Regions from separate parts of the Streptomyces sp. NPDC050732 genome, predicted to be linked through region 1. Evidence: riboswitches for the same ligand, from Rfam matches in the RefSeq annotation. Region 1 holds a riboswitch; each other region holds the start of a gene.

The links. A riboswitch is a leader RNA that binds a small molecule or an ion and turns the genes downstream of it on or off. The one in region 1 is predicted to bind cyclic di-AMP.
Region 2: linked by a shared signal. The riboswitch ahead of AB0H82_RS04660 (C40 family peptidase) and the one ahead of AB0H82_RS30795 (transglycosylase family protein) in region 1 are both predicted to bind cyclic di-AMP.
Region 3: linked by a shared signal. The riboswitch ahead of AB0H82_RS24180 (LysM peptidoglycan-binding domain-containing protein) and the one ahead of AB0H82_RS30795 (transglycosylase family protein) in region 1 are both predicted to bind cyclic di-AMP.
Region 4: linked by a shared signal. The riboswitch ahead of AB0H82_RS15350 (M23 family metallopeptidase) and the one ahead of AB0H82_RS30795 (transglycosylase family protein) in region 1 are both predicted to bind cyclic di-AMP.

The regions. Positions count from the first base shown of each region.
Region 1 is NZ_JBFAHP010000042.1:10,671-18,133, forward strand. It holds gene AB0H82_RS30785 (septum formation initiator family protein) at 1-378, opposite strand, end outside; gene eno (phosphopyruvate hydratase) at 482-1,762, opposite strand; gene AB0H82_RS30795 (transglycosylase family protein) at 2,097-2,828, opposite strand; cyclic di-AMP (ydaO/yuaA leader) riboswitch at 2,833-2,981, opposite strand; gene AB0H82_RS30800 (transglycosylase family protein) at 3,177-4,241, opposite strand; gene AB0H82_RS30805 (cytochrome P450) at 4,361-5,692, opposite strand; gene AB0H82_RS30810 (SCO5717 family growth-regulating ATPase) at 5,750-7,463, opposite strand, start outside.
Region 2 is NZ_JBFAHP010000003.1:263,677-271,139, forward strand. It holds gene bioD (dethiobiotin synthase) at 1-13, opposite strand, end outside; gene AB0H82_RS04630 (adenosylmethionine--8-amino-7-oxononanoate transaminase) at 15-1,304, opposite strand; gene bioB (biotin synthase BioB) at 1,297-2,499, opposite strand; gene AB0H82_RS04640 (8-amino-7-oxononanoate synthase) at 2,620-3,849, shown strand; gene AB0H82_RS04645 (DUF397 domain-containing protein) at 3,882-4,106, opposite strand; gene AB0H82_RS04650 (helix-turn-helix transcriptional regulator) at 4,116-4,979, opposite strand; gene AB0H82_RS04655 (ATP-binding protein) at 5,252-5,704, shown strand; gene AB0H82_RS04660 (C40 family peptidase) at 5,748-6,221, opposite strand; cyclic di-AMP (ydaO/yuaA leader) riboswitch at 6,225-6,401, opposite strand; gene AB0H82_RS04665 (hypothetical protein) at 6,760-7,068, opposite strand; gene AB0H82_RS04670 (ATP-dependent Clp protease proteolytic subunit) at 7,076-7,463, opposite strand, start outside.
Region 3 is NZ_JBFAHP010000027.1:83,465-90,927, forward strand. It holds gene AB0H82_RS24170 (hypothetical protein) at 1-373, opposite strand, end outside; tRNA gene AB0H82_RS24175 (tRNA-Met) at 604-677, opposite strand; cyclic di-AMP (ydaO/yuaA leader) riboswitch at 1,465-1,621, shown strand; gene AB0H82_RS24180 (LysM peptidoglycan-binding domain-containing protein) at 1,626-2,348, shown strand; gene AB0H82_RS24185 (hypothetical protein) at 2,651-3,394, shown strand; gene AB0H82_RS24190 (catalase) at 3,716-5,995, shown strand; gene AB0H82_RS24195 (DUF5133 domain-containing protein) at 6,193-6,423, shown strand; gene AB0H82_RS24200 (helix-turn-helix domain-containing protein) at 6,579-7,463, opposite strand, start outside.
Region 4 is NZ_JBFAHP010000014.1:152,517-159,979, reverse strand. It holds gene AB0H82_RS15370 (DUF5998 family protein) at 1-381, opposite strand, end outside; gene AB0H82_RS15365 (GNAT family N-acetyltransferase) at 453-3,296, opposite strand; gene AB0H82_RS15360 (HPr family phosphocarrier protein) at 3,448-3,729, shown strand; gene AB0H82_RS15355 (GntR family transcriptional regulator) at 3,867-4,553, opposite strand; gene AB0H82_RS15350 (M23 family metallopeptidase) at 4,757-5,560, opposite strand; cyclic di-AMP (ydaO/yuaA leader) riboswitch at 5,573-5,735, opposite strand; gene AB0H82_RS15345 (pitrilysin family protein) at 5,965-7,350, opposite strand; gene AB0H82_RS15340 (pitrilysin family protein) at 7,347-7,463, opposite strand, start outside.

The sequences.
Region 1 (7,463 bases):
CGGGTCGATCACCGTGAAGCCGGTCTCGCCCGGCATCACGTAGTGCAGGCGGTCCCGGATGCGCTGCTCCGCGTACGCGTCGTCCTGCCAGCGGGCCTTCTCGTCGCGGAGCTTCTCGACGTCCGCGCGGTGCTCGGCCTGCTGTCTGCGCAGGTCGTCGATCTCGGCGCGCTGCGAGACGTACTGCCGCATCGGGTACGCGAGCGCGACGACCAGGGAACAGAGCACGAGCGCGAGGAGGGCGGCCCGGCCGGTGAGCCGGGAGCGGCGGGCCTGGCGCTTGGTCTGGGAGCGGTAGACGCGCTCCGCGGTCTGCTCGCCGAGCAGCCGCAGGCGGGTCGCGGTGGAGAACCGGTCCTTGGTCCCGGCCTTGCCCATGGTTCCGCCTCCCCAGCGCAGCGCCTGCACGTACGTACGTCCCCGCACACGGTACGGGACCGGGTGCGGGGACGTAGGTAACTACGTGGCTGCGCGAGCGTGCTCAGCCCTTGAAGCGGGGGAACGCGCTGCGGCCCGCGTAGACCGCCGCGTCGTCGAGGATCTCCTCGATGCGCAGGAGCTGGTTGTACTTGGCGACGCGCTCGGAGCGGGCCGGGGCGCCGGTCTTGATCTGGCCGCAGTTGGTGGCGACGGCGAGGTCGGCGATGGTGACGTCCTCGGTCTCGCCGGAGCGGTGGGACATCATGCACTTGAAGCCGCTGCGCTGGGCCATCTCGACGGCGTCCAGGGTCTCGGTCAGCGAACCGATCTGGTTGACCTTGACGAGCAGGGCGTTGGCCGAGTTCTCCTCGATGCCGCGGGCCAGGCGCTCCGGGTTGGTGACGAACAGGTCGTCGCCGACGAGCTGCACCTTGTCGCCGAGCTTCTCGGTGATGGCGTTCCAGCCGGCCCAGTCGTCCTCGAACAGCGGGTCCTCGATGGAGACGAGCGGGTACGAGGCGACGAGCTCCTCGTAGTACTCGGTCATCTCGGCGGCCGAGCGCTCCTTGCCCTCGAACTGGTACTTGCCGTCCTTGTAGAACTCGGACGCGGCGACGTCGAGGGCGAGGGCGATCTGCTCACCGGGAACGTAACCGGCCTGCTTGATGGCCTCAAGGATGAGGTCGAGCGCGGCGCGGTTGGAGTCCAGGTTCGGGGCGAAGCCGCCCTCGTCGCCGAGACCGGTGGAGAGGCCCTTGTCCTTCAGGACCTTCTTCAGCGTGTGGTAGACCTCGGTGCCCCAGCGCAGGGCCTCGGAGAAGGACTCCGCGCCGATCGGGGCGATCATGAACTCCTGGATGTCGACGTTCGAGTCGGCGTGCGACCCGCCGTTCAGGATGTTCATCATCGGGACGGGCAGCAGGTGCGCGTTCGGGCCGCCGAGGTAGCGGAACAGCGGCAGGTCGCTGGCCTCGGAGGCGGCGTGCGCGACGGCGAGCGAGACGCCGAGGATGGCGTTGGCGCCGAGCGAGCCCTTGTTGTCGGTGGCGTCCAGGTCGAACATGGCCTGGTCGATCAGGCGCTGCTCGGTGGCGTCGTAGCCGACGAGCTCCGGGCCGATCTGCTCGATGACGGCGAGGACGGCCTTCTCGACACCCTTGCCCTGGTAACGGTTGGGGTCACCGTCACGGAGTTCGATGGCCTCGAAAGCACCGGTGGAGGCACCGGACGGAACGGCGGCACGACCGGTGCTGCCGTCGTCGAGGCCGACCTCGACCTCGACCGTGGGGTTGCCTCGGGAGTCCAGGATTTCCCGGGCTACGACGACGTCGATGGACGGCACGAGCATCTCCTTCTGGGATGTGACGCGTTTACGCGAGCCGCTTCGGCCCTGCGTCTCCTGAGCCTAACCGGCTCCGGGCCTTCGGCCAGCCGACCGCCCGTCCCCTGGGACGGCACAAAGGCCATATGGCCCGGAAACAGGGCGTAAGACCATGTTCTCTACTCGCTAGTAGCGAACACGGGGGCCCTGAGACGGCGTGGAGACGCGGGTGGACACGGGTGCGGACATGGCCCCGCCCCGGTGCGTACGGGGGATACGCGCACCGGGGCGGGGAGCCCGTGGGGACGGGGGGTACGGCCGTGCGTCCGCCGAGGCACGGCCGTGACCGGCCGGGTCAGCTCAGGTGGAGCTGCTGGCCCGGGTAGATCATGTCGGCGTTGTCGATGATGTCGCCGTTGAGCTTGTAGACCTTCTGCCAGCCGCCCTTGACGTGCTCCGCCTCGGCGATCTTCGACAGGGTGTCGCCCGTCTTGACCTTGTACTCGCCGTCGCCCTTCTCGACCTTCTTGCCGGTCGGGGTCTCGACGGTCTTCTTGCTCTCGGTCTGCGGCGTCGGCTGCGGCTTGGGAGCGGCCTGCTTCGGCGCGGCCTGCTGCTGCGGAGCGGCCTGCTGCTGCGTCTGCTGCGGCTGCGGCTTGCTCTGCTGCTGCGGGGCCTGCTGCTGCGAGCCGCCACCGCCGCCGCCGTTGTACGAGGCACCCGAGAGGCCGACGCCACAGCTCGGCCAGGCGCCCTTGCCCTGGCCGGCGAGGACCTTCTCGGCGATCTCGATCTGCTGGGCCTTGGAGGCCTTGTCGGCGGTCGGCGCGTACTTCGTACCGCCGTACGCGGCCCAGGTGGACGGCGAGAACTGCAGCCCGCCCTGGTAGCCGTTGCCGGTGTTGATGGACCAGTTGCCGCCGGACTCGCACTGGGCGACGGCGTCCCACTCGGACGCGGTGGCGGCGGAGGCCGAGCCGGCCGCCATCAGCGGGGCGGCGACGGCGGCGCCGGTCACGCCGACGAGCGTGGCGACGCGAGTGGCCTTGGACGGGCGACGGTGCTTGCCCTTGCCGGAAAGCAGCATGAGTTGATCCCCTACACCGACGCCTGCGAGGTGAGCTGTCGGGTTCGGGCCGATGTGGTTGCCCGGCCGCTCTCTCGCGAGTGCGACTTCACCCCTAGCCGTTTCCGGCACTTACCTTGGGTCCCCCGCTCCTGCCCACGGCGCTCTTGAGCGACGACTGTTCCCGTCCGGCCGTTGGCAGGATTCGGCGTACCGACCGGCGGGGCTCACCAGTGGCGAGCGGTCACGACCGTAGACACGCTCCCCACCGAATTTCAAAGACGATCAGGGCTTCTGAGACCCATCTCTCACTCGCGCCAAACCGGACAACACAGGTCAAGTCCCCCGCCGACGCATCGTCAATTTCCGTTACTTTTCGCCCAGATCGAGGCTCTGACCGGGGAGGATGAGGTCCGGGTCGGCTCCGACGGTCTTCTTGTTCTCGCTGTAGAGCTCGTGCCATCCGCCGTCGACCCCGAAGTCGTCCGCGATGACCGAGAGGTTGTCCCCGGAGCGCACGGTGTACGTCCCGTCGGCGACCTTGCCGGAGCGGTCGCCGCCGCGCGAGGCGTGCCGTCCGGGACGGTCGCCGGCGCTGTCGCCCTCGTCCGCGCGGTCGCCGCGGTGACGGCCGGAGGAGGAGCCGTTGGGGTCCGTGGCGTCGTCGGCCGGATCGGTCGACTTCTCGGGCGCGGGCGAAGTGGTGTCCTCGCCGCCGGACTTGCCGGACTCGCCCTTGTCGTCGGCCTTTTCGGCGTCGTTCTCGCCGCGCTTGTCGGCGTCGTCGACCTTGTCGCCCTTTTCGCCGGACTCGTCGTGATTCTTGTCTCGCGTGTCGCCGCCGGAGGGCTTCTCGGAGGACTTGTCGGCCTCCTCAGGGGCCTTGGAGTCCGTGGAGTCCTTTGCGTCCGTGGAGTTTTCTGCGTCCGTGGAGCCCTTGGCGCCGTCAGACCCCTTGGAGTCGGCCGGGTCCTTCCGGCCCTCCGAGCCGCTCGAATTGTTCGAGTCGGAGGGCTTGGGCGTGATGGGGCCGCCCGGGTCGACGTCGGCCGCGGCGCCGTCCTTGCTGAGCCCGGCGATCGGGGCGCAGCTCGGCCACGCCGCGGTGCCCTTGTCGTCGAGGATCTTCTCGGCGACGGCGATCTGCTGCGAGCGGCTGGCCTGGTCGGCGCTGGTCGCGTAGTCCAGGCCGCCGTACGCCTCCCACGTCTCCTGCGAGAGCTGGAGGCCTCCGTAGTAGCCGTTGCCGGGGTTGGCGCTCCACGCGCCGCCGCTCTCGCACTCGGCGAGCTTCTCCCACGTGGTGGTCTCGGCCGCGCTCGCGCTGGTGGCGCCGAGCAGTGGGATGGCGATGGCTGATCCGGTGACACCTGCCGCGACGATGAGGGCCGGGGCCTGGCGGGGGCGTCGGTGACGACCATTGCCGGAGAGCATGCGAGTGCCTTTCAGGAGACTGCAGCGACGACTTGGGCGCCTGGGGCGCTCAAGTCGTCGTGAACGTAGTCGCAGTCGAACGCTTGTCACAAGTCGATGCAGCGGAGATCACGCAAACATCACAGTCCTGACGGCTCGTCAGCAGGGTGTACTCCGGACACCGTTTTCTGTGCGGTTGTGAACTCCACGGGCAGGGTGCGCAGTCCTCGCATGATCAGCCCGCCACGCCACCGCAAATCGGCGGGGTCCGCGGCCAATTGCAGGTCGGGGAGGCGGCGCAGGAGCGTCGCGAGGGCGGTGCGGCCTTCGAGACGGGCGAGCGGGGCGCCGAGGCAGTAGTGGATTCCGTGGCCGTATCCGAGGTGTTGGTTGTCACGGCGGGAGAGATCGAGGGTGTCGGGGTCGGCGAACCGGGCGGGGTCGCGGTCGGCGGCGGCGAGCACGACGAGGACGGGGTCGCCGGCCGCGATGTCCTGGCCGCCGATGCTGAGCGCTTCCGTCGCGAACCGCCAGGTGGCGAGCTCCACGGGCCCGTCGTAGCGGAGCAGCTCCTCGACGCCGGTCTCCAGGAGCCCGGTGTCGCCCTCCTCCAGCGCCTGCTGCAGCCGTTCGCGCTGCTCGGGGTGGGTGAGGAGGGCGTACACGCCGTTGCCGATGAGGTTGACGGTGGTCTCGAACCCGGCGAAGAGGAGGATGAAGGCCATCGCGGCGGCCTCGTTCTCGGTGAGGTGCTCGCCGTGGTCGGAGGCCTTGATGAGGCCGGAGATGAGGTCGTCGCCCGGTTCGAGGCGCTTGCGGTGGATCAGCTCGGCGAGGTAGCCGCGCATCTTCTTCACCGACCGTGCGACGCCGCCCCGCGGCCCGCCCCCGTGCCGGATCATCATGCCCGCCCAGTCGCGGAAGTCGTCCTGGTCCTCGCGGGGGACGCCGAGCAGGTCGCAGATGGCGTAGATGGGGAGGGGGAAGGCGAACTCGTGGATGAGGTCGGCGGTGCCCTCCTGGGCGAACCGGTCGATGAGCCGGTCCGTCAGCTCCTGCACGCGCGGCGCGAACTCGGCGACGCGCCGCGGAGTGAACGCCTTCGCGACGAGGCGGCGCAGGCGGGTGTGGTCCGGCGGGTCGATGTTGAGCAGATGCGTCATCAGCTCGGCCTTGCGCTCGCCCGGGATGCCGGTCTTGCCCTTGGCGTGGGCGGGCTCGGCGTGGTGGGCCGGGTTCTTGCTGAGCCGCTGGTCGGCGAGGGCCTGCCGGGCATCCGCATACCGGGTGACCAGCCAGGCCTCGACCCCACTGGGCAGCCGCTGCCTGCTCACGGGCTCGTGCTCGCGCAGCCAGGCGTACGCGGGATAGGGATCGGTGGCGAACTCCCAGGTGAAGAGCTCGGGCTGCGGGGGCGTCCCGGGTCCCGGGGCGGCTCCTGCGGGGCAGGTGGGGGGCGGCTGGTCGTGCATGCGGTGACGGTATCCCTATGGGGAGCCGGGACTCCTCCTTGGAGGGGTGGGGACGCGCTAGTCGAGGTCTGGGTCCCGGGTGTGGGCCGGAGGGGGGCCAATTGGGCGGAGGAGGCCCTTCAGGCGGTGGGTGGCCGAGGTGTCGCCCTCGGACTCGGCGATGCGGAAGTAGTGGACCGCCAGGTGCTGGTGGACCTGGCCGAGCAGCGCGGCCGCGCCGGGCTCGCCCGCCTCGGCGGCGGCCGTGAGATAGGGGACCGCCTCCTGGTACGCGACCCGGGTCGCGAGGAGATGGCCGAGGCGGCCGGCCGCGCGCGCGTGCCCGCGGTCGGCGGCCTTGCGGAACCAGTCCTCGGCCGCCGCCGTGTCCCCCTCGTCCCCGGCCAGCAGCCCGAGCCATGCCATGGCGTCCGCGTCCCCGTTCGCGGCGCGGGGCATGAGGGTCAGCCGGAAGGCACCCGTCAGGGCGCGCAGCTCGGCCGGGTCGTGCGGCTCCAGGTCCTCGTACGCGCGGAGCCACACGCGGTCCGGCACCGGCTCCGTCAGATCGGAGCGGGTCGCGTCCGCGATCAGCGAGCCGTACGCCCGCCAGGTGCCGGGCCACTCCCCCGGTACGAGCAGTCCCGTCACGCCGTGCCGGAGCCCGGTGGCCCAGGCGAGCGCATCCTCGAACTTCGCGTCGCGTGCGTGGGGGCCTTCCAGGTCGTACTCCTCCTGAACCTGCCTCAGCAGTTCGGGCGTGACGCCCCGCGTCAGTCCGCACCGCGCCAGGTCGATCGCCGCACGCACCAGCAGGTGCCCGAGCAGCCGCGTGCCCGCGCGGCGCGCCCTGCGCCACTCCTCCCACAGGTCAGGGCCTAGCGCGAGGAACTCCGTGACGCCGAGGGTCCCGCGCCAGCGGACGGCGTCCGCGAGCCGCGGGTCGTCGACCGCCGCGAGCCGCGCCAGCTCCGCCCCGCTCCACTCGGTGGGGACCTCGACGGTCTGCGCGATGCTCAGGACGCGGGCGGCCGGGTGGTGTCCGAAGCGGTGTTTCTCGTACGCCGCGTCGCGCATCGTCGCGAGGACCAGGACGCGGTCATGGGTGAGCTGCGCGAGGACGCCGGGCGTGCCGGGCTCCGCGAGGTGGCCGTCCAGGTCGTCGAGCCACACCACGTGGGTGTTCCCGGGCTCCCGGCCGCGGAGCTGGTCCGGGAGGTCGCCCAGGTTCGCTCCGCCGCCCGCGACGAAGACCCGGGTGTCGTCGGGGACACTCGCCCGCAGCGCCGCCCACGCCGTCGAGGTCTTCCCGGACAGGGGGCCGCCCGTGACGATGACGAGACCGCCGTAGTGCGCGGCCTGCTTCAGGAGGACGGACAGTTCGTCGTCGCAGTCCCTGGTGACGTAGGGCGGCAAGGCCGTCGCACCGGGGAACCGGCGGGTGGGGCGCACGCCGAGGCCGAGGCGGCGCAGCCCGCCGAGGCGGGGCCAGCCGTCGGCGGCGGCGTGCTGGGGTGCGGGTTGCGCGGGCGGCGCGTTGACGGTGACCGAGCCGATGGAGTCGGCCTGTACGACGGCGGCCTGGGTGCCGCCGGTGACGGAGTTCCGCGCGCCAGGGCCGGCCTGCGCCCCGGCCTCCTTCTCCTGCCCACTCCCGGACTGGCCGGCGGTGTACCAGGCGGGGGGTGTGTAGTCGATGGCGAAGTCCCCGGTGATGTCGGCGGACTCGGTGGCCTCGGCCGTGCCGCGCTCGCCGCCCGCGACGAGGGCGGAGTCGGCCACGATGATGCGA
Region 2 (7,463 bases), on a different contig from region 1:
CGATCACCGTCACGTCACCCCTCCTTCGCCGCCGCGCACACCGCGCGCGCGATCCGTGCCACGTCGTCGTCGCCCGTGACGAACGGCGGCATCGTGTAGATCAGGTCGCGGAACGGCCGCACCCACACACCCTCGCGCACCGCCGCACGGGTCGCCGCGGCCATGTCCACCGGGTGGTCCAGCTGTACGACACCGATCGCCCCGAGGACACGGACCTCCCGTACCGCGGGGAGAGCGGCGGCCTCGGCCAGGCCGTTCCGCAGGCCCGACTCGATGCGCTTGACCTCGGTCGCCCAGTCCTGCCCGAGCAGCAGGTCGATCGAGGCGCCGGCCACCGCGGCGGCCAGCGGATTGCCCATGAACGTCGGACCGTGCGCCAGGACCGGCACCTCGCCCCGCGAAATGCCGTCGGCGACCCGTGCCGTGCACAGCGTCGCCGCCATCGACAGATAGCCGCCGGTCAGCGCCTTGCCGACGCACATCACATCGGGGGAGACACCCGCGTGGTCGGCCGCGAACAGCGCGCCCGTACGACCGAAGCCCGTCGCGATCTCGTCGAACACCAGGAGCACGTCGTGGGCGTCGCACGCCTCCCGCAGGGCACGCAGGTAGCCGGGGGAGTGGAACCGCATCCCACCGGCCCCCTGCACCACGGGTTCGACGATCACCGCGGCGAGTTCGTGGGCGTGCCGCCCGACGAGCTCATGGAGGTGCTCGGCGTACGACTCCTCGTACGCGTCGAAACCACTCGGTGGCGCGTCCGCGAACACCTGCTGCGGCAGCACCCCCTGCCACAGCTCGTGCATGCCGCCCTTGGGGTCGCACACGGCCATCGGCTGCCAGGTGTCGCCGTGGTAGCCGCCGCGCCACGTCAGCATCCGCCGCTTCTCGGGGCGGCCGAGCGAGCGCCAGTGCTGCAGGCACATCTTCACCGCGACCTCGACCGCGACGGAACCCGAGTCGGAGAGGAAGACGTGCTCAAGACCGTCGGGGGTGATGTCGACGAGGCGCTTGGCGAGCGCGACGGCGGGCTCGTGCGTCAGGCCGCCGAACATGACGTGGCTCATGCGGTCCAGCTGGCCGCGCACCGCGTCGTTGAGCACCGGGTGGTTGTAGCCGTGGATCGCCGACCACCAGGACGACATGCCGTCGATCAGCTCGGTGCCGCCGTCCGCGAGACGCATCCGGACGCCGCTCGCGGACTCGACGACCAGGGGTTCCTGGCGGCCCGGCATCGGCCCGTAGGGGTGCCAGACGTGCTGTCGGTCGAGCGCGAGCAGGTCCGCCGTGGAGAGGTCAGGCATTGGGGGCCAGGTCCGTTCCCGCGCCCCGGCGGCGTACCGCCACCAGGTCCGTCCGCGCCTCACCGGACCCGGCCGCGGGTGCGGCCGACGGTTCCGCCGCGGGCTCGGCGGCCGGCTCGGAGCCCCCGCACGGCCCGCACCCGCCCCCGTCGTGCGAGCCGCAGCCCTCGGCCGCGGCGGCCGCCGCGTCGGCGCGGTGCCGCGGCAGCGTCACCTGGTCCGTGCCCTCGACCTCGAAACCGGCGTCCGCGATCATCTCCAGGTCGGCCTTGCCCGCCTGGCCCTCGCTGGTCAGGTAGTCGCCCAGGAAGATGGAGTTGGCGATGTTCAGGGCGAGCGGCTGCAGCGAGCGCAGATGGACCTCCCGGCCGCCCGCGATGCGCACCTCGATGTCCGGGCAGACGAAGCGGACCATCGCGAGGATGCGCAGACAGCGCTGCGGCGTGAGGTTCCACTCCTTCGCCAGCGGCGTGCCCTCGAAGGGGATCAGGAAGTTCACCGGCACCGAGTCCGGGTCGAGCTCGCGCAGCGAGAAGACGACGTCGACCAGGTCCTCGTCCTGCTCGCCCATGCCCGCGATCAGCCCCGAGCAGGCGGAGAGCCCCGCCGCGTGCGCCTTCTGCACGGTGTCGACGCGGTCCGCGTACGTGTGGGTCTTGGTGATGTCCGCGTACGTCGCCTCGGACGTGTTCAGGTTGTGGTTGTACGCGTCGGCGCCCGCACCCCGCAGCCGCTCCGCCTGGCCGTCCGAGAGCAGGCCGAGGCAGGCACACACCTCGACGCCCTCGTTCTGCTCCTTGACGGCCGCGATGGTCTGCGCGACCCGGTCGACGTCACGGTCCGTCGGGCCGCGGCCGCTGGCGACCAGACAGACCCGCTTGGCGCCGCCCGCGACCCCGGCCGCGGCGGCCTGCGAGGCCTCGTCGGGCTTCAGCCAGGTGTACTTCAGGATCTCGGCCTTGGAACCGAGGCGCTGCGAACAGTACGAGCAGTCCTCGGGGCACAGACCCGACTTGAGGTTGACCAGATAGTTGAGTTTCACCCGTCGCCCGAACCACTGCCGCCGCACCTTTCCGGCGGCGGCCACTACGTCCAGGAGTTCGTCGTCGGAGGTGGCCAGCACGGCCAGCGCCTCTTCACGGGTCGGCAGTTCGCGCCGAAGCCCCTTGTCCACCAGCGTGTTCAGCAGGTCCATGGCGCTGATCCTTACGCACGGCAGCCTGCCGGGCCAAGGAGAGTTCGCACAACAGAAACGGTTTGAGGTGTGGGTATTGCCACACCCTGGCCAGGTGGCACGACCACTAAGGTCTGTGCAATGTCTACAAACAGGCACCCCGTGACGGGCGCGTCCACCGCGCCGGGCAGAGCGTCGGACCACACCCTCGACGACGCCCACGACCGCGCACCGCGCACCGCGTTCGGCTGGCTCGACGAACAGGCGCGGCTGCGCGCGGACGCCGGGCTCGTCCGCACCCTGCGCCCGCGCCCCGCCGAGGCGGACGGCCTCCTCGATCTGGCGGGAAACGACTACCTGGGCCTGACCCGGCACCCCGAGGTCACCGAGGGCGCGGCCGCCGCGGCCCGGCGCTGGGGCGGCGGCGCCACCGGTTCCCGGCTCGTCACGGGGTCCACGGAGCTGCACGCCGAACTGGAGCGTGAGCTCGCCGATTTCTGCGGCGCCGAGGCGGCCCTCGTCTTCTCCTCCGGTTACGCGGCGAACCTCGCCGCCGTCACCGCGCTCGCCCCGCACGGCTCACTGATCGTCTCCGACGCGGGCAACCACGCGTCCCTGATCGACGGGTGCCGGCTCGCGCGCGGGACGACGCAGGTGGTGCCGCACGCCGACCCCGAGGCGGTCCGCAAGACGCTGGACGCGCACGGCGGCCCCGCCGTCCTGGTGTCCGACTCGGTGTTCTCGGTCGACGGCGATATGGCGCCGCTCGCGGAACTGGCCGCGGTCTGCCGGGAATTCGGTGCGGGGCTGATCGTCGACGACGCCCACGGTCTCGGTGTGCTCGGCGACGGCGGCCGGGGCGCCCCGTACGCGGCGGGGCTCGCGGGCGCGGGCGACACCGTGGTCACCCTCACCCTCTCGAAGTCCCTCGGCAGCCAGGGCGGCGCCGTACTCGGCCCCGCCGGGGTCATCGAGCACCTGGTGAACGCCGCCCGCACCTTCATCTTCGACACGGGGCTCGCGCCCGCCGCGGCCGGCGCCGCCCTCGCGGCCCTGCGCCTGCTGCGCCGCGAACCCGGCAGGGCGGCACGGGTCCGCGAGGTCGCGGCCAAGCTGCATCGCCGCCTCACGGCCGACGGTCTGTCGGCGGTGCGCCCCGACGCCGCCGTCGTCTCCGTACGCGCGCCGTCACCGGAGCAGGCCGTCCGGTGGGCCGCCGACTGCCGGGCGGAGGGTCTCGCCGTGGGCTGCTTCCGGCCGCCGTCGGTGCCGGACGGCATCTCACGGCTGCGGCTGACCGCCCGCGCCGATCTCACCGACGCACAGCTCGCCGGTGCGGTACGGGTGATCAGCCGCAACGCACCCCGATGAAGCGTGCCGGGCCCGCGCGGGGCCGGGGCCGCTTACCGGAGGCAGTTGATGAACGACTCCCAGGGGCCGGGGGAGAAGAGCAGGGCTGGCCCTGCGATGTTCTTGGAATCACGCACGGCACGCAGGCCGGTCAGCGGTTCCGAGTCGAGAGTGGCCGTCTCGACACAGTTGTTCATTCCGTTGCTGTAGCTGCTGCGCTGCCACCGCGCACCTTGAATTCTCGTGCTGGAAGGTACGTACCGAGGCATTGCGGTCATTGTGCCTCCTTACGCGCCGTCGCATAGCCCGGCGATGAAATCCGTTGAGTCCTCGGGTGAGAGCGCTTGTACCTGAAGGGAGTTGAAGGCCTCCGTGTACGCCTGGAGGTCTTCTTTCCGTTCGAGGTAGAGGCTACTCGTCAAATGGTCGAGAACAACCACATCCAGATCAGCAATGTCCGGAAATGAAAAAATAACGAAAGGACCGATCAGGCCCACATGCTCACCTGCGGCGAACGGCAACACCTGAAGCCGAACGTGAGGCATGTGAGACGCCTCCCTCAACCGGATCAACTGCCCCGCGAAGACACCCGCCCCGCCCACCGGCCGCCGCAGCACCGCCTCATCCATGACCACGCTCAACCGCAGCGGCGGATCCGAGCGCAGCACGTCCTGCCGGGCGAGGCGGACCTCCACCAACGCCTCGACCTGCTCCTCCGGCAGCTCGCCGAGCGCGGCCCGGGTCACCGCGCGTGCGTACTCGGAGGTCTGCAGCAGACCGGGGACCACGGAGGTCTCCAGCGTGCGCACCCAGCTCGCCTGCGACTCCAGGCTGATGAAATCGCGGTAGGTGGCGGGCAGCAGATCGCGATAGGCCTTCCACCAGTGATGACGTCCCGCGCCCGGGTCGTCGGCGCCGGCGAACGCGATGAGCAGCTCGCTGCGCTGCGGATCCTTGACCTGATATGCCTCCATCAGCAGCCGCACGTCGGCGGCCTTCACGCCACTGCGGCCCGTCTCGATCCGGCTCACCTTGGACTGGTGCCAGCCGACCTTGGCGGCGGCCTCGCTGCTGGTGAGTCCCGCGTGACCGCGCAGGGCACGCAGGGCGGCGCCGAGCTGACGACGGCGCACCGCCGGGCCGTACTGCATGCCCGTCTCCTTTCGGACGGAGCCGTCGGATCTCCCGGCGGCAGGGCAGGGCAGTAGGCGAGATTAGAGGAAGTACCGCTCTCCCGCCCAAATACGGTCTGCCGTAGCAGAGTTCACCGCTTCGAGCGACAGATATATGCACATCTCGGTGGATCGCCACCCGTGACCGGCCAAGGAGTGGCAGGCTGGCGCGAAGCACCAGTCCGGGACTGTCAGCGAGTCATCCGCCGCGAGCCGGAGACCGGTCCCGGTGGGAAAGGGACAACGTCGCCATGGCAGACCACCAGGAAGCCTCCGTCACCCTGCCGAGCGATCCTGTCTCGGTCCCCGCCGCCCGGAAATTCGTATCCCGCGCGCTCGCGGAATGGGGCCTGCCAGGTGACGCGGAGGTGGCCGACACGATCAGGCTGATCGTCTCTGAACTCGCCACCAACGCCGTGCAGCACACGCTCGGCCAGTCGCCCACCTTCACCGTGGACCTCGAACTGGACCGCGACGAACAGTTGCGCATCGGTGTCACCGACAGCCACCCCCGCTACCCCAAGCGGCTCCCCGCGGCCGTCCAGCAGGACAACGGCCGCGGCATGGTCATCATCCGCTGGCTGGCGGCCGAGTGCGGCGGCAGGCTCTCGGTCAGCCCCACCGACGAGGGCGGCAAGACCGTGTGGATCGCGCTGCCCTGGCAGGCACCTGTCCAGCGCGGCTCGCGTGACGACGCCCGCTGACGGGCTCGGCCGCCGTCCACGGACGCCGCGCTGGACGGTGCGGTCAGCGCACCCTGCCGTACCAGACGCTGTTGGACCAGATCTTCTCCAGGCGCACCACGGTCCCCCTCTTGGGGGCGTGCCAGATGCGGTTGTTACCCGCGTAGATCCCGACGTGGTAGACGTTCCGACCGGAGTGGAAGAACACCAGATCACCACGGGTCCGCTGGGACCTGGAGATGTGCTTGGTCTTGTTGTACTGCGCGGCGGCCGTGCGAGGCAGCTTCTTGCCCGTCTTCTTGAACGAGTAGAGCGTCAGCCCCGAGCAGTCGAACCGGTTGGGTCCCGCTGCCCCGTAGCCGTACGGGGAGCCCTTCTTGGACGCCGCGATCTTGAGCGCCTTCGTTCCGTGTGTCGCTGCCTCGGCCTCCGACGTGAGCCCGGGGGCCATGACGGTGCCGCCTACCACGGCGAGCGTGAGGGCCGATGCGGCCCCTGTCCTGCTGAGCAGCGACGGAACATGATTCAGCGCGGTCATGCGCAACCCTTCGTCAGCCGCCTGTGAAGGATGACCTGTCGGGTTCGGGCAGGCGAAGATGCCCGGCCGCGTCGTGCTCTGCGGCTTCACCCCAAGGGCGTCGTCCGGACTTCCCGGACGGGCCCGTCGTACCTGGGTCCTCCACTCCTGCCGTTGCACCGATGTCGACCGGTCATCCGGGTGGCGGCAGGACTCGGCGTCCGCCCGGACCGCCCCGCCGCTGTGGCGGGGGCTTGTCGTCGGAAGGGATCTTGACCCGAAACAGGTCCGAAAACCGAGTCGAAACGGTGTTTTGTGAGGCTCCTCACGACTGACCTGTTCAGGTGGACACTGCCGAATTCGACGTTCCGCCGCACTCTCTGACGACCGCTCGACCAGCAGCGGAATGCCCGATTCCGCCCATGCTGTACTCGCTGGACGCAACTTCGGACCGCGCGGATGACGACGCCCGGGTACGCCGTCCGGGGTAGCCCGACTGGTCCGTTTCGAAGTCGCCCCGGACGGTTCCGATGTCGGGAGCGTGGCGGCCGACGGGGCTTCAGGAGCCTTGCGGAGGCGGCACGGTGAGTCGCCCCGCCCGCCGCTCGCCGTCGAGGACGCGCAGCGCCCGGGCCAGCGTGGGCGCGTGCACCTCAGTCTCGCCCCGCTGGTGCATGAGGGCGAGCGCGTCCCGCAGCGCGGTCGCCCGGCCGACCAGGGCCTGGGCGGCGCGCAGGCCGCCGTAGGTGTGCTCGGCGCGCGCCGGATTGATGCGGCCGAGCAGGTCGACGACTTCGAGATACCGGTCGATCAACTCTGCCTCGGCGTGCGTGAGGGCGGGCAAAGGGGGCAGTTCGGGCGGCAGCACCGGCGGCTCACCTCGGGTCGCGCGCGGCGAGCGAGGCCTTGCGGCTCGGGATGATCCGGTCCACGAGCCCGTACTCCAGGGCCGCCGGGGCGTCGAAGATCTTGTCCCGCTCGATGTCCGCGGTGATCTGCTCCGGGCTCTGCCCGGTGTGCCGTGCGAGCAGCTCTTCCAACTGCCGCCTTGTGCGCAGGAGTTCATCGGCCTGGATCGCCAGGTCCGTGGCCTGGCCCTGGAGGGGTTCGGAGATGGCCGGCTGGTGGATCAGGACGCGTGCGCCGGGCAGCGCGAACCGCTTGCCGGGCGTGCCGGCGGCGAGCAGCACGGCGGCGCCGGACGCGGCCTGGCCCAGGCAGATCGTCTCCACGTCGCAGCTGACGAACCGCATCGTGTCGTAG
Region 3 (7,463 bases), on a different contig from region 1:
GCGAGCACTGGGTGCCGAACGTCAGCGGCGGGTAGGGCTTCCAGGAGCAGCCGGCCCTGTCCAGGGCGTCGGTCACGTCCGCATACGTGATGCCTGCCGGGAAGGTGTCCGCTCCCCCGGCCAGCGGCGCGGGGAGCTCGATGACCTCGCGCCAGGTCTGCACACAGATGAGGGAGACCGTGCGGCAGCGGCAGACACTCAGCTCCAGGTCTCCGTAGGCGAACAGGCGCGGCCACGTTCTTTTCCGGCTCATGGTTCCCATGTCCCACGGCTCGCCCAGAGCCGCGGTCACATCGCTCCAGTCGGCGCCGCTGAACACCGGGCCCAGCCGGCCCGTCATCGCCATGCCGGTCAGGACTTCGAGTATCTCCACGGGAGGAGCCTGACATGGGCGGCGCCCTGGACAGGTGCGGTGCCCTGATCAGCAGTACGCGCTGCTTCGGACGGGGAACGCCCCAGGCCCGGCCCGCTCGGCGCGTTCCACCCAACTGCCCGCGCATACGCCCCTGTTGCACATGCGCCACCGGGCACCTGTGCGCGGCCGCCGCCCGTAACACGCAGCAGGGCCCGGATCCGCACGGGATCCGGGCCCTGCTGTCGCAGTAGCGGGGACAGGATTTGAACCTGCGACCTCTGGGTTATGAGCCCAGCGAGCTACCGAGCTGCTCCACCCCGCGTCGGTTCCTCCACCCTACGCCACTTGGGAGGGCCCTCACACCACGGCGCAGGCCCCGGGAGGCGTCCGCGAGCGGCGCGGCAGCCGCCGGACGGGCGGCATTCCGTACGCGGGCCGGTGGGCAAGTGCCTTGCCCGGCCGTGCAGTACACAGCCGCAGAACATTTTCCCCTTTCACATCCGCTCCCCTGGGCCGCTTTCCGCCGGAATGAAAAGGGGAATTCCGCGGGCCGCCCGGACAGGGTGCCCGTCGCGGCGGCCGTCCTTCTTTTCTGGGCAGGCGTCACTTTCTTTACCGGCTTGCCGTTCTGCCCGCCCGCATGGAACGAGTGACGGGCGCCCGGCCCCATACCCCCCTACCAGAAGCGTTATTGACGCGGTGTCCGCTGTGGACCCGCGGCGGCAGGGGATACCGCTCACGCCCGGGTGGCCTGCCAGGCCGGCAGGTCGGCGCCGATGGTGATATGCCCGTTCTGGCACGAATGGCCATCTTTGATCGTGTCCGCATTTAACCAAAAATATCCCCATCAGGGCTTTGGCGGCTTACGTGCCAGTGAAATGTGTCACGCCCGGAGGCCCACGGCGTCGCGGGCCGCTGAGCGTGTTTTCGTTCCGCGCAAAGAGAGTTGGGTTTTTGATCAAAGAGGAGGCGGGGTTCTTCTCACCCGGGACGGGCCCCGCGCATTCCCCGTATTCGAATTCCGGCCTTGTTCCGCACCGGCTTTCTCGCCTAACGTCACCGTCAATCCGGATGGAACGCCGAATCCTGCCGCTGTCCGGAAACTCTCCCACCCACACCCACTGACTCACGCACGGCAGGAGCGGGGGACCCAGGTAAGCCGCCGATCCCGGTGACGGGACGGCTCGGGGTGAAGTCGCATGCCCTGCGACCGGACAGCTCCCGTCCGAACCCGACAGCTCACCCCGCAGGCGACGGAGAGGAATTCGTCATGCCCGCAAAGGGTAAGCACCGCCGCCCCAAGTCCAGCCCGCTCGCCCGGGGCATCGCCGCCGCGGGCACCGGCGGCGCCGTGCTCGTTCTTCCGGTGCTCGGCGCCACCACGGCCGCCGCCGCACCGGCCGCCGCGGCCGCCAAGCCCGCCGCGGCCCCCAAGACCTATGTCGTCGTCGCGGGTGACTCCCTGGCCGAGATCGCCCGGGAGCACTCCGTGAGCGGCGGCTGGCAGAAGCTGTACCAGGACAACCGCGGCGTCCTCGGTGACGACCCGAAGCTGATCCACCCCGGCCTCAAGCTCACCCTCGGCGAGCAGGCCCCGGCCGCCCCCGAGCGGGCGGACCGCTCCGCGCGCACCAATGCCGCCGCCGAGCCCGCCGCGGTGAAGAAGTCCTACGCCAACAACCTCGACGGCTGGATCCGGCAGTCGCTCGACATCATGGCCCAGCACGGCATCCCCGGCACCTACGAGGGCATCCACCGCAACATCATGCGGGAGTCCTCCGGCAACCCGATGGCCATCAACAACTGGGACTCCAACGCGGTCGCCGGAACCCCCTCCAAGGGTCTCCTGCAGGTCATCGCCCCCACCTTCTCCGCCTACCACGTGCCCGGCACCTCGACGGACAGCTACGACCCGGTCGCCAACATCACCGCCGCCTGCAACTACGCGGCCGACCGCTACGGCTCGATCGACAATGTGAACGGCCCGTACTAGACCGCACCCCCACCCCTTTCCCGGTCGGTGACTGAGCCCCGGAACGCCTGGCGTTCCGGGGCTCATCGCGTGGTGCAGCCGCCGCCCATGGCATCGGATGTGTGGAAACTCGGGTCAGTTCACAGCATGGTCAAGGAGAATGGGCCGCTCCGGTTGTCCGTACTATCGCCGTGTCAGGGCATCTGTGTACTGAATATTGCTGTCACCCCGCAGGCCCGGGCCCCAACCCCGGCCTCGGGAAGCACACATGTGCAGCAGGCTCTTCAACTCCGGCCGCAGGTCCGGGAAAGGTTGTGCGCCCCATGTCCGAGAATGTTTCCGCCACCGAACTGACATCGCAGTACACCGCTCAAGTCCGTGCCGACCTCGAACGCAACGCCAAGGAGCAGCAGCGCCTCGGTGCGGAAATCGCCTCCCTGCAGGAGCAGTTGGCGGCTCATCAGCGCGACCACGCGGTGCTGGTCAGCATCCAGCAGGCGCTCGGTGAGGAGCCGGCCCCCGCAGAGCCTGCGGCCCTGGAGGAGCGGGCCGCGGTGCCCGCCCCCCGTACGAAGAAGAAGTCCACCGGCTCCGATGCGGCGGCGAGCAAGCGGGCGCGGGCGGGCAAGACCGCTCCCCCCAAGGCGGCCGCCGGGAAGAGCGAGGGGAAGGCCGCCGCGAAGAGCTCCGGGAAGGGGGCCGGGAAGAGCTCCGGCAGCGGGGCCGGCAAGGCTGAGGCCGCCAGGCCCGCCAAGCCGGCGCAGCCGACGCTGGTCGAGCTGATCCGCGGGCATCTCGCCGCGCAGAGCGAGCCGCGCTCGGCGGCGGAGATCGCCACGGCCCTGGGCCAGGCCCACCCGCAGCGCAGCGTCAAGACGACCGTGGTGCGCACCACCCTCGAAGGGCTGGTGGCCAAGAGCCAGGTCCAGCGCAGCAAGCAGGGCTCGTCGGTCTTCTACACCGCCGCTTCGGCGCCGGTGCCCGAGCAGGCCGCGCCGGCGCAGGGCGAGGAGCCGGCCGGCCCGGTGCAGGGCGAGGAGCAGCAGCCCGCGGCTGCCGGTGCGTGACAGCGCTCATGGCAGCGCTGCGGCAGGCCGGTGCCGGTCACGGTCCGGCGGCTTCGCCGGTGGCCGGGTGAGGGCAGGCCACGGACGGCGGGCATGACGGCAGGCCGGCCGGACCGGCCTGCCTGCTGCCTGCCTGCCTGCTGCCGTGCGGCAGGCACTGGTGTCGGGGTCCGGCCGGGTGGGTCGGGAGAGGGGCCCGGACGGCGCAGTACATGTGTCCCACAAGGAGTCGTGGGGTACCCGTCGTCTCGCGATAGCGCCCCTGCCGCGTGTCACGCACGGCTGTGCGTGGCACGGTCCCTCTCGAACGATCGGAATCCAGTGAGCGAGAAGAAGAACCCCGTGTCGGCCGCCGCGGAGAAGGCCGTGGAGAAGGTCCAGAACGCCATGCGGTCCGCAAACGAGATTCCCGGTGCGCCGGGCCCGGAGGCGGTGCCGGTGGAGGAGCCCACGAAGCCGCGTGAGCCGTTGCCGCCCAAGGCCGACCAGCGCGGCCCGCAGACCTACAGCCCGACGGGGCAGCCCACCGGGGTGCCGCAGGAGAAGGTCGCCCAGGAGGGCGCCTACCTGACCACCGCGCAGGGGGCGCGCCTGTATGAGACCGACCATTCGCTGAAGGCGGGGCCGCGCGGCCCGGTGCTGCTGCAGGACCACCATCTGCGGGAGAAGATCACCCACTTCGACCACGAGCGGATTCCCGAGCGGGTGGTGCACGCCCGCGGGGCCGCGGCGCACGGTGTCTTCCGGGCGTACGGCAGCGCCGCGGGGATCACCAGGGCGGGGTTCCTCGCCGAGGGGGTGGAGACGCCGGTGTACGTGCGCTTCTCCACCGTGCTCGGTTCGCGCGGCTCCGCCGACACGGTGCGCGACACCCGTGGCTTCGCGACGAAGTTCTACACCGACGAGGGCGTCTTCGACCTGGTCGGCAACAACATCCCGGTGTTCTTCATCCAGGACGCGATCAAGTTCCCCGACATCATCCATGCCGGCAAGCCGCATCCGGACCGGGAGATCCCGCAGGCGCAGAGCGCGCACGACACGTTCTGGGACTTCGTGACCCTGCACACCGAGGCCACCCACCACACGCTGTGGAACATGTCGGACCGCGGCATCCCGCGCTCCTACCGGATGATGGAGGGCTTCGGCGTCCACACCTTCCGGCTGGTCAACGCCGAGGGCGCCACCACCTTGGTGAAGTTCCACTGGAAGCCCCGGCTGGGTGTGCACTCGCAGGTGTGGGAGGAGGCGCAGCTCACCGGCGGTGTGGACCCCGACTTCCACCGCCGTGACCTGGCCGATGCCATCGAGGCCGGGGCGTTCCCGGAGTGGGAGCTGGGGGTCCAGGCCTTCCCCGACACCGAGGACCAGATGTTCGAGGGCATCGACCTGCTGGATCCGACGAAGATCGTGCCCGAGGAGCTGGCGCCGGTGCGTCCGATCGGGCTGATGACGCTGAACGCCAATCCCTCGAACTACTTCGCCGAGACCGAGCAGGTCGCCTTCCACCCGGGCCATCTCGTGCCGGGCATCGACGTCACCGACGACCCGCTGCTGCAGGGGCGGCTCTTCTCCTACCTCGACACCCAGATCAGCCGGCTGGGCGGGCCCAACTTCGCCCAGCTGCCGATCAACCGCACCCATGCGCCCGTCAACGACATGCTGCGCGACGGCATGCACCAGACGGCCGTGCACCGGGGGGCCGCGCCGTACCGGCCCAACTCGGTGGACGGGGGCTGTCCGTTTTTGGCGGGTGCGGACACCGGGGCCTACATCGAGGTGCCGGCCGAGGTGCCGGCCTCGCGCAAGGTCCGTGACGCGGCGGCCACCTTCGACGACCACTTCAGCCAGCCCCGGCAGTTCTGGCTCAGCATGACGCCCACCGAGCGCGAGCACATCGCGGCCGCCTACACCTTCGAGCTCGGCAAGTGCTGGAACGAGGGCATCAAGCAGCGCGGCCTGAACGTGCTGGCCAACATCGACCCCGAGCTGTGCGCGCAGGTCGCCGCGGGCCTGGGCCTGCCGGTGCCCGAGCCGTCCGCGCCGCTCGCCGCGGTCGAGCCGAGCCCCGCGCTCTCCCAGCTGGGCCAGGAGTGGCCGGTGGACGGCCGGATCATCGGCATCGTCACCGACGGCGTCAGCGACCTGGAGGGGGTGCGCACGGTGCGCCGGGCGGTCCTGGACGCGGGCATGGTTCCGCTGGTCATCGCCCCGGCCGGCGGCACCCTGGATGCCGACGGCGACCCGGTGACCGTGCAGCGCACCTTCACCACCGCCCGGTCCATCGAGTTCGACGCCCTGCTGCTGGCCGGGGCCCCCGCCCCCGCGCCCGACGCCTACGGGGCGCGCGATGCCAAGGCGGACGACGGCGCGGCCCGGCTGACCGGTGTCGAGCCGCGGCTGCTGCTGATGCTCATGGAGGCGTTCCGGCACGGCAAGGCCATCGGGGCCTGGGGGCGCGGCGCGGCCGCTCTGGAGGCGGCGGGGCTGCCCGCGGACGCCGCGGGCGTGGTCGGCGGTGCGGGCCCTGAGGCGGTCCTTGAGGCGGTCACCGGGCTGCTGGGCTCGCACCGGGTCTGGGAGCGGTTCACTCCCGCCCTGTAGGTCCCCGGGCGAGGTGCGGGGCCCGGTGGGGGCGGTGGCGGTGCGGGCCGCCGCCGCCCGCACCGGGCCCGCGGCTCGACTGGAGGGCGGCGCCCACCGGGGCGACAATGCTGATTTGTGGGGGAATGCCGATCTGAATCGGGGGCACAAGGGGCGGTGCACACCCCCTGCGAGTAGTGGCGATGAGGAGGCCTCTGATGCTGATGGCACACCCCGTGGTGCTGAAGAACCTGGTGGAGCAGTACGAGACGCTGCGTGCTGCGCACGCCGAGAAGGGCACCAAGGAGGCCCGTCAGCGGATGGAGGACGTCGCCTACACGCTGTGCGTGTCGACCGGGACCCGTGAGATAGGTGCCGCCCTGGCGGCCGCCCGCAGCCGCCTCACCGCCCTCTCCCGCGAGGGTGACTCCGCCCTGGCCGTGTCCTAGGAGCGGTGCGATACGCGTTCCGCGCCGCTGGCCGCCGCCCCACCGGGGGCGGCGGCCGACGCGTGTGCGGGGCTCGTCCGGTGCGACGCCGAACGCGGTGGTCCGCGCCTCGCTGCCGGTGAGTTCCCGCTGCGCCCGGCGCCGTGCCGACCGGGTCAGGGGGTGGCGGTGAAGGAGCGGCGGTAGGTGCGCGGGGGGACGCCCCGGCGGCGTACGAACTGTTCGCGCAGGACGGCGGCGCTGGTGTAGCCGACGCGGCGGGCGATCTCCTCGACGGGCAGGTCGGTGGTCTCCAGGAGTTCTTCGGCGCTGCTCAGGCGCAGGGTGCGCAGCCAGGCGTGGGGGGTGGTGCCGGTGGCGGCGGTGAAGCGGCGGGCGAAGGAGCGTTTGCTCATCAGGGCGCGGCGGGCCAGTTCGGCCACGGGCAGGGGTTCGTGGAGGTTTGCGCGGGCCCAGGCCAGGACGTCGGTGAGGCGTTCGTCGTGGCAGTCCTTGGGGGTGGGGGCGGCCAGGTACTGGGCCTGGCCGCCGTCGCGGTGGGAGGGCAGTACCACGTCCCGGGCGACGGCGTTGGCCAGCGCGGCGCCGTGTTCCCTGCGCAGCAGGTGCAGGCACAGATCGAAGCCGGCGGCGGCTCCGGCGCCGGTGACGATGTCTCCTTCGTCGATGTAGAGGGCGTCGGGTTCGACGGTGAGGGCCGGGTGGCGGTGGGCGAGCAGGTCGGCGAACCGCCAGTGGGTGGTGGCCCGCCGGCCGTCCAGGAGGCCGGCGGCGGCCAGCGCGAAGGTGCCGACGCAGTGGGCCGCCACCAGGGCGCCGCGCCGGTGGGCGGCGGCCAGGGCGTCGAGGACGGCGGCGGGGGGCGGGGTGCGGAAGCCGGCCCAGGGCAGGGCGATGACGAGGTCGGCGCGGGCGAGCCGGTCCAGGCCGTGCGTGATGGTCAGCGCTGTGCCCAGGTCGGTGGGGACGGGGCCGGGGTGCTCGGTGCACAGGGCGAAGTCGAAGCCGGGCAGCGCCGGGCCGTGCGGGCCGAAGATCTC
Region 4 (7,463 bases), on a different contig from region 1:
GATGGTCAGGACGACCTCACGGGGCGGGGTACCGGGAACGTACTTCTCGGGGTTGCCGACGACGCGGCTGACCACGACCGAGGAGATGCGGCCGATCTTGACCGACTCGGTGGAGGTCGTCGCGTACGGCGTCGGGGACGTGCTGTCCGCCGCCTGCTCGTCGGTGTGGCTGACGATGAAGCGCGTGCCGGTCAGGACGAGAACGGTGACGTGCCGGCGCACTTCGTTGGCGTCGAACGTCGTCTCCTGGTGGACCAGGTAGGACCCGATGGCCTCGCCGCCGATCGCGGCCTCCACCGCCTCGGCCACGAGGGCCGGGTAGTAGCCGCTGCGCTCGATCGCCGCGCGCAGCCCCTGGGTCGTCGTACCGGTCTTTGCCATGCCGTCCATCCTACGGCCCGGTGCGGGGCCCACGGTGCCCCGCGGGCCGTCCCGGTGCCGGGAAGGGGTGCTCAGTACCCGGGAAGGGTGCGTGGGCCGAGGTCGTCGCGGGCGGGCGGGGGCGCGAGCCGGACCGATGCGTCGAGCACGGAGAGGCCGCGCTGGGCGACGACCACGGGCTCCAGGGAGACGGTGACCACTTCGGGGTGGTCGTCGACGAGCCGGGAGACCCGCTGGAGCAGCTCTTCGAGGGCCGGGGTGTCCACGGGTGCGGAGCCTCGCCAGCCGAACAGGAGCGGTGCGGTCCGGATGGACCTGACCAGGGAGGCCGCCTCGCGGTCGGTGACCGGGATGAGGCGGTGGGCGGTGTCGCCGAGCAGTTCGGAGGCGGCGCCCGCGAGACCGAACGAGAGCACCGCTCCGGCGGCCGGGTCGATGACCGCGCGCACGACGGTGTCGACGCCGCGCGGCACCATGCCCTGCACGACGGGACGCAGCTCGGCAGGGCTGCCGAAGGCGTCCGTCAACTCCTGGTAGGCCCGGCGCAGTTGCTCCTCGTCGGTCAGGTCGAGGCGCACCCCGCCGAGGTCGGCGCGGTGCCGCAGGTGCGGGGCCGTGGTCTTCAGGGCGACGGGGTAGCCGAGGGTGCGCGCGGCCTCCGCCGCCGCGTCGGATCCTGGCGCGGGCAGGGCGTGTCGTACGCGGATGCCGTAGCGCCCGAGCAGTTCGTGGGCGTCGGCCGGGGCGAGGGTGAGGCCGCGCGGGTCGCCGTCCTTGGCGAGCAGCTCCGCGATGCGGTCGGCGGCGCCGCTCTCGTCGATGTCGTCGTACTCGGGCACCCGCCCCGGCTCGGCGGCCTCGCGCCGCCACTGCGCGTACTTGACGGCTTCGGAGAGGGCGCGGACGGCCCGCTCGGCGGCGGGGTAGGCGGGGATGCGGTACTGGTCCGTGGCGGGCGCCGGCTCGTCCTGGGTGTGCGGGGCGGCTTCCTCGGCGGGCTGCCTGCTGGACGGCGGGGCGGGGGCGTCGGGGCGGGTGCTTGCCGCGGCGGCCAGTGCCTCGGCGAGCCCGCCGAGCTCGACGTGGACCACGGCGACAGGCTTGGCGGGGCAGCCGGCGGCGGCGGCCCGCAGCTCGGTGGCCAGCGTCTCGGGGTCGGTGGCGGCCCCGTCCTCGCCGACCCAGGGGATCGCGTTGACGATCACCGCGTCGCAGCCGTCGTCCGACAGCGCCTCGGCGAGCGCGGCACGGAAGTCGGCCGGGGTCGCCGCCGTCGTGAGGTCGCGGGCCGGCAGCGGCCGCAGTCCGTCGGCGACGCAGGCGTCGTACGTGAGGAGGCCGAGGGACTCGGAGTTCCCGAGGATGCCCACGCGGGGCCCGGAGGGCAGCGGCTGCCCGGCGAGCAGCAACCCCGCGTCGACCATCTCCGTGACGGTGTCGACGCGGATGACGCCCGCCTGGCGCAGCAGCGCGGAGACGGTGGCGTGCGGCAGGCGGGTGGCCTGCACGGCGTGGCCGGTCGGCGTGATGCCGCTGTGCCGGGCGCCCTGGACGACGACGAGGGGCTTGGTGGTGGCCGAACGGCGTGCGAGGCGGGTGAACTTGCGCGGGTTGCCGATGGTCTCCAGGTACATCAGCGTGACGTCGGTGTCCGGGTCCTCGAACCAGTACTGGAGGAGGTCGTTGCCGGACACGTCGGCGCGGTTGCCGGAGCCGACGAACGTGGAGAGGCCCGCGCCCCGCCGGTGCAGTCCGGACAGCAGGGCGATGCCGATCGCGCCGGACTGGGTGAACAGACCGATGCGTCCGCGCGCGGGTGACTGCGGGGCGAGTGAGGCGTTGAGCCGCGTCTCCGGAGAGGTGTTGATGACGCCGAAGGCGTTCGGGCCGATGATGCGCATGCCGTACGAACGGGCCTGGCGCACCAGTTCGCGCTGGCGCTCGCGGCCGAGTTGGCCGCTCTCTCCGTAGCCCGCGGAGAGCACCACCAGGCCGCGCACGCCGCGCTCACCGCACTCGGCGACGGCCTGGGGGACGCGCTCGGCGGGCACGGCGACCACCGCGAGGTCCACGGGCTCCTCGATGGCCGCCACGGAGCGGTGCGCGGCCACCCCGCCGACACAGGCGTCGCGGGCACCCTCGGCCTCCTCTTCGAAGGCGCTGTTCACCGCGTACAGGCGCCCGGTGAAGCCGGACTCCCGGAGGTTGGCCAGCACGCTGCGGCCCACGCCGCCGGGGGCCCGGCCCACGCCGATCACCGCGACCGAGCCGGGCGTCAGGAGGCGCTGCACGGACCGCCCCTCGGCGCGCTGTTCGCGGGCGCGCTGCACGGCGAGCGAGCGGTCGGTCGGCTCCAGGTCGAACTCCAGGCGTACGACGCCGTCCTCGAAGCTGCGCTTCTGCTGGTAGCCCGCGTCCGTGAACACCTTGATCATCTTGGTGTTGGCGGGCAGCACCTCGGCGGCGAAGCGCCGGATGCCGCGCTCCCTGGCCACGGCCGCGATGTGCTCCAGGAGGGTGGAGGCGACGCCACGGCCCTGGTGGGCGTCCTGCACGAGGAAGGCGACCTCGGCCTCGTCCGCGGGCGCGCTGGCGGCCATGCCGCGCTCGTCGATGCGGTCGTAGCGCACGGTGGCGATGAACTCGCCGCCCACGGTGGCCGCGAGGCCGACCCTGTCCACCTGGTCGTGGTGGGTGAAACGGTGCACGTCCTTGGCGGACAGCCGTGGGTAGGGCGCGAAGAAGCGGTAGTACTTCGACTCGTCCGAGACCTGTTCGTAGAAGCTGACCAGGCGGTCCGCGTCCTCGGCCGTGATGGGCCTGATCCGGGCGGTGCCTCCGTCGCGCAGCACCACATCGGCTTCCCAGTGGGAGGGGTAGTCGTGCCGATCGTGCTGATCCGACGGGGTCTGCATGGGGCCAGGGTACGGGTCGCGCGGCCGTCGGGGCCGGGGCAAGCTGGGACGGGTCGAGGCAGTCGGGGCCGGACCGGGTCCGGCAGAGCACCCGTGACGGCATGAGACACTGGTCTAGACAAGTGTGAGACACCTGGAAGGGCAGCAACACATGGCTGAGCGCCGCGTCAACGTCGGCTGGGCCGAGGGCCTTCACGCCCGACCCGCCTCCATCTTCGTCCGTGCGGCCACGGCCGCCGGCGTCCCCGTGACGATCGCCAAGGCCGGCGGCAACCCGGTCAACGCCGGCTCGATGCTCGCGGTGCTCGGCCTGGGCGCCCAGGGCGGCGAGGAGATCGTGCTCGCCTCCGACGCCGAGGGTGCCGACGCCGCTCTCGACCGCCTGGCGAAGCTGGTCTCGGAGGGGCTCGAAGAGCTTCCGGAGACGGTCTAGGACACGTTTCCCGCATTACGTGGATGGGGTCGCCCGGAATTACCGGGTGACCCCATCGACGTATATGGGCGTATGCGTCGAGTGTGCGGGCGCATTCGCTCGAAGAAATAGCTTTCTTCTTGTATACGGAGCCTCCGTTAATTCCGGAGGCTCACTGTGTTTACGGCATGTTGCGAATCCCTCACACGGCCGGCGCGCAGCGCGGGGCGCAATCGGTGGGCGGCCGTCGCCCGTTCGGCGTGAGCGGCGGTGAGCGCCCTGGCCCGCTCCGGGTCCCGGCGGGCGACCGCGTCGAGGATCGCGGCGTGCTCCGACCAGGACTCGACGGGCGCCGCCGGGCTCTCCACGACGTACATCCAGGCGATCTTGTGGCGGAGCTGGGTGAGCAGCGCGCTGAGGCCGGGGCTTCCGGAGGCCTGGGCGAGCGTCTCGTGGAACCAGCCGCCCAGGGAGCGCAGATCCTCCCCCAGGCCGCCCCTTGAGCGCTCCTGGCCCAGCCTGACGAGTCCGCGCAACACCTTCAGGTGCGCGTCCGTGCGGCGCTGCGCGGCGCGCGCCGCGGCGAGCGGTTCGAGCAGCGTCCTGACCTCCAGGAGGTCGGCGGCCTCCTGTTCGGTGGGCTCGGCGACGCAGGCGCCCGCGTGCCTGCGGGTGACGACGAAGCCCTCGGCCTCCAGCGTGCGCAGGGCCTCGCGCACGGGCACCCGGGAGACGCCGTAGCGACGGGCGAGGAGTTCCTCGGTGAGCCGGCCGCCCCTTTCGTGGACACCGGCGACAATGTCGTCCCGAATGGCCGTGCATACCGAGTGCGCGGGAACGCTCATGATCGGACCTCCGCCTTAATCCCCGCGAAACGCGGTCGACCGACGCTCATTCAGTGACTCTATTGCAGAGCGTCGGCATTTCCGACGGCGGGCCGGAATCCATGGATATCTTTTGGCCAAGGGCGGAACGAACGAGGGCAACGCGAAAGCCCCGGCTCTGGGCGAGCCGGGGCTTTCGGAACTGTGCGGGGGTCCGCCGTCCGTCAGACGTTGACGCCGTGCGAGCGGAGGTACGCGACCGGGTCGATGTCCGAGCCGTACTCCGCGCCGGTGCGGGCCTCGAAGTGGAGGTGCGGGCCGCTGGAGTTGCCGGTGGAGCCGGAGAGGCCGATCTGCTGGCCGGGGGTGACCGTCTGGCCCACGGTGACGCCGAGGGACGACATGTGGCCGTACTGGGTGTACGTGCCGTCGTTCATCTTGATGACCACGTTGTTGCCGTAGGCGCCGCCCCAGCCGGCCTCGACGACGGTGCCGGAGCCGACCGCGTGGACCGGGGTGCCGGACGCCGCGTGGAAGTCGACACCGGTGTGGCTGCCGGAGGACCACATGGCGCCACCGGTCTGGTAGCCCGTGGAGACGTACGAGCCGCTGATCGGGGAGACGTAGGCGTTCAGGCGCTTGCGCTCGGCCTCGCGGGCGGCGCGCTCCTTGGCCTCGCGTTCCTTCTTGGCCTTCGCCTTGGCCTCGGCCTCCGCCTTGCGCTTCTCCTCGGCGGCCTTCTTCTTGGCGGCCTCTTCGGCCTTCTTGGCGGCAGCGGCGTCGTCGGCGGCCTGCTGCTGCGCCGCGGCCTGCGCGTCGATGCTCGCGGCGAGGGAGTCGCCCACGGATATCGCCTGGGTCAGGCCGGTGTGCTCCATGGCCGCTTCGTCGGGGGCGGCGAGCGCCGGGGCCGCGAGGCCGCCGATGACACCGGTGGTGGTGAGCGCGGCGACGCCGGCGACGTTCGCGGTGGTACGCGTGAGGCGGCTCGGACGACGGTGCTTCCCGGTGGCACGGGTGAACGCCATGTGGCGGGTGATCCTTTCCTTCCTTCTCGCCTACCGGGTTAGCTGACGGGTTCGGAGCAGGAAGGTCTCCTACGGATCCCTCACCTCACGGCAAGGTGCCCGATTCACCCCAGGGGACATGTGGGTCCCCGGCTCCCCTGGCTCGCGCCGTACGGGGACTCGGCGATGACTGTCCGGTGCCGCGGGTGCGGCGTACTGCGCGACGAACAGCCGGGTCGACGCTAAACGGGCCGCCTTCAATCGACAAACAGAAGTCGTCTTTTGTAGCGCACGCCACACGGCAGACAGGCAACCACCATACGAATTCGGACATATGAGGACCCCGGCGCCCGAAGCGGTCACCAGGGTCCCGATATGTCCTGACTGTCACTCAGCCTGGCCTGTAACTCAGCCTGGTCTGTCGCTCAGCCGGTGACCACACTCACTTCGCCGATGCCGAGCGCTCTGACGGGCTCCTCGATCTGCGCGGCGTCCCCGACCAGGATCGTCACCAGACGGTCCGCCGGGAAGGCGTTCACGACGGCGGCGGTGGCCTCCACGGTGCCGGTGGCGGCCAGCTGCCGGTACAGCTGCGCCTGGAAGTCGTCCGGCAGGTTCTGCTCGACCTGGTCGGCGAGGGTGGCCGCCACGGAGGCCGCCATCTCGTACTTGAGGGGGGCGACGCCCACCAGGTTCTGCACGGCCACGTCACGCTCGGCGTCCGTCAGGCCCTCGGCGGCGAGGACGCGCAGGACCTTCCACAGGTCGTCCAGCGCCGGTCCCGTGTTCGGGGTGTCCACGGAGCCGCTGATGGCGAGCATCGCGGCGCCCGAGCCGTCCGGCGCCGAACGCAGGACCTGACTGAACGCCCGTACGCCGTAGGTGTATCCCTTCTCCTCGCGCAGGACACGGTCGAGACGCGAGGTGAGGGTGCCGCCCAGGCAGTACGTACCGAGAACCTGGGCCGGCCAGACGCGGTCGTGCCGGTCGGCTCCGATGCGGCCGATCAGCAGCTGCGTCTGGACCGCTCCGGGGCGGTCCACGATGACGACGCGGCCGCGGTCGTCTGCGGTCACCGGCGGCACCGGGCGCGGCTCGCCCGGGGAGCCCGTCCAGGCGCCGACGGTGTCCGCGAGGACGGCGTCCAGGTCGGTCCCTGCCAGGTCGCCGACCACGACGAGGGTGGCCGTGGCGGGGCGGACGTGCTTCTCGTAGAAGGCGCGCACCGCCGCCGAGTCGATGGCCGCGACCGTCTCCTCGGTGCCCTGGCGCGGACGCGACATGCGCGAGGTCGCGGGGAAGAGCTCCTTGGAGAGCTCCTTGGCCGCGCGGCGCGCCGGATTGGCGGCCTCGTGCGGGATCTCGTCCAGGCGGTTGCGGACGAGCCGCTCGATCTCGCTGTCCGCGAAGGCGGGGGCCCGCAGGGCGTCGGCGAGCAGGCCGAGCGCCTTGGGGAGCCGGGAGACCGGGACTTCGAGGGAGACGCGTACGCCGGGGTGGTCGGCGTGCGCGTCCATGGTGGCGCCGCAGCGGTCGAGCTCGGCGGCGAACTCCTCGGCGGAGTGCTTGTCGGTGCCTTCATTGAAGGCCCTCGCCATGATCGTGGCGACGCCGTCGAGGCCCTCGGGCTCGGCCTCCAGGGGCGCTTCGAGGTTGATCTCGACGGCGACGACCTGCTGACCGGGGCGGTCGCAGCGCAGCACGGTGAGGCCGTTGGGCAGCGTGCCGCGCTCGGGCGCCGGGAAGGCCCAGGGCCTGGCGGGGCCCGCCTGGGGCTGGGGGTGGAACTGCATCGTCGCGGCCTCGGTCACTTCGCCGCCTCCTCTTCTTCCTCAGCGGCCTCTGCGCCCTCGCCGGCGGCAGTCACGGGTTCGTACACGAGCACCGCGCGGTTGTCGGGGCGCAGGCGGGCCGCGGCGACCTC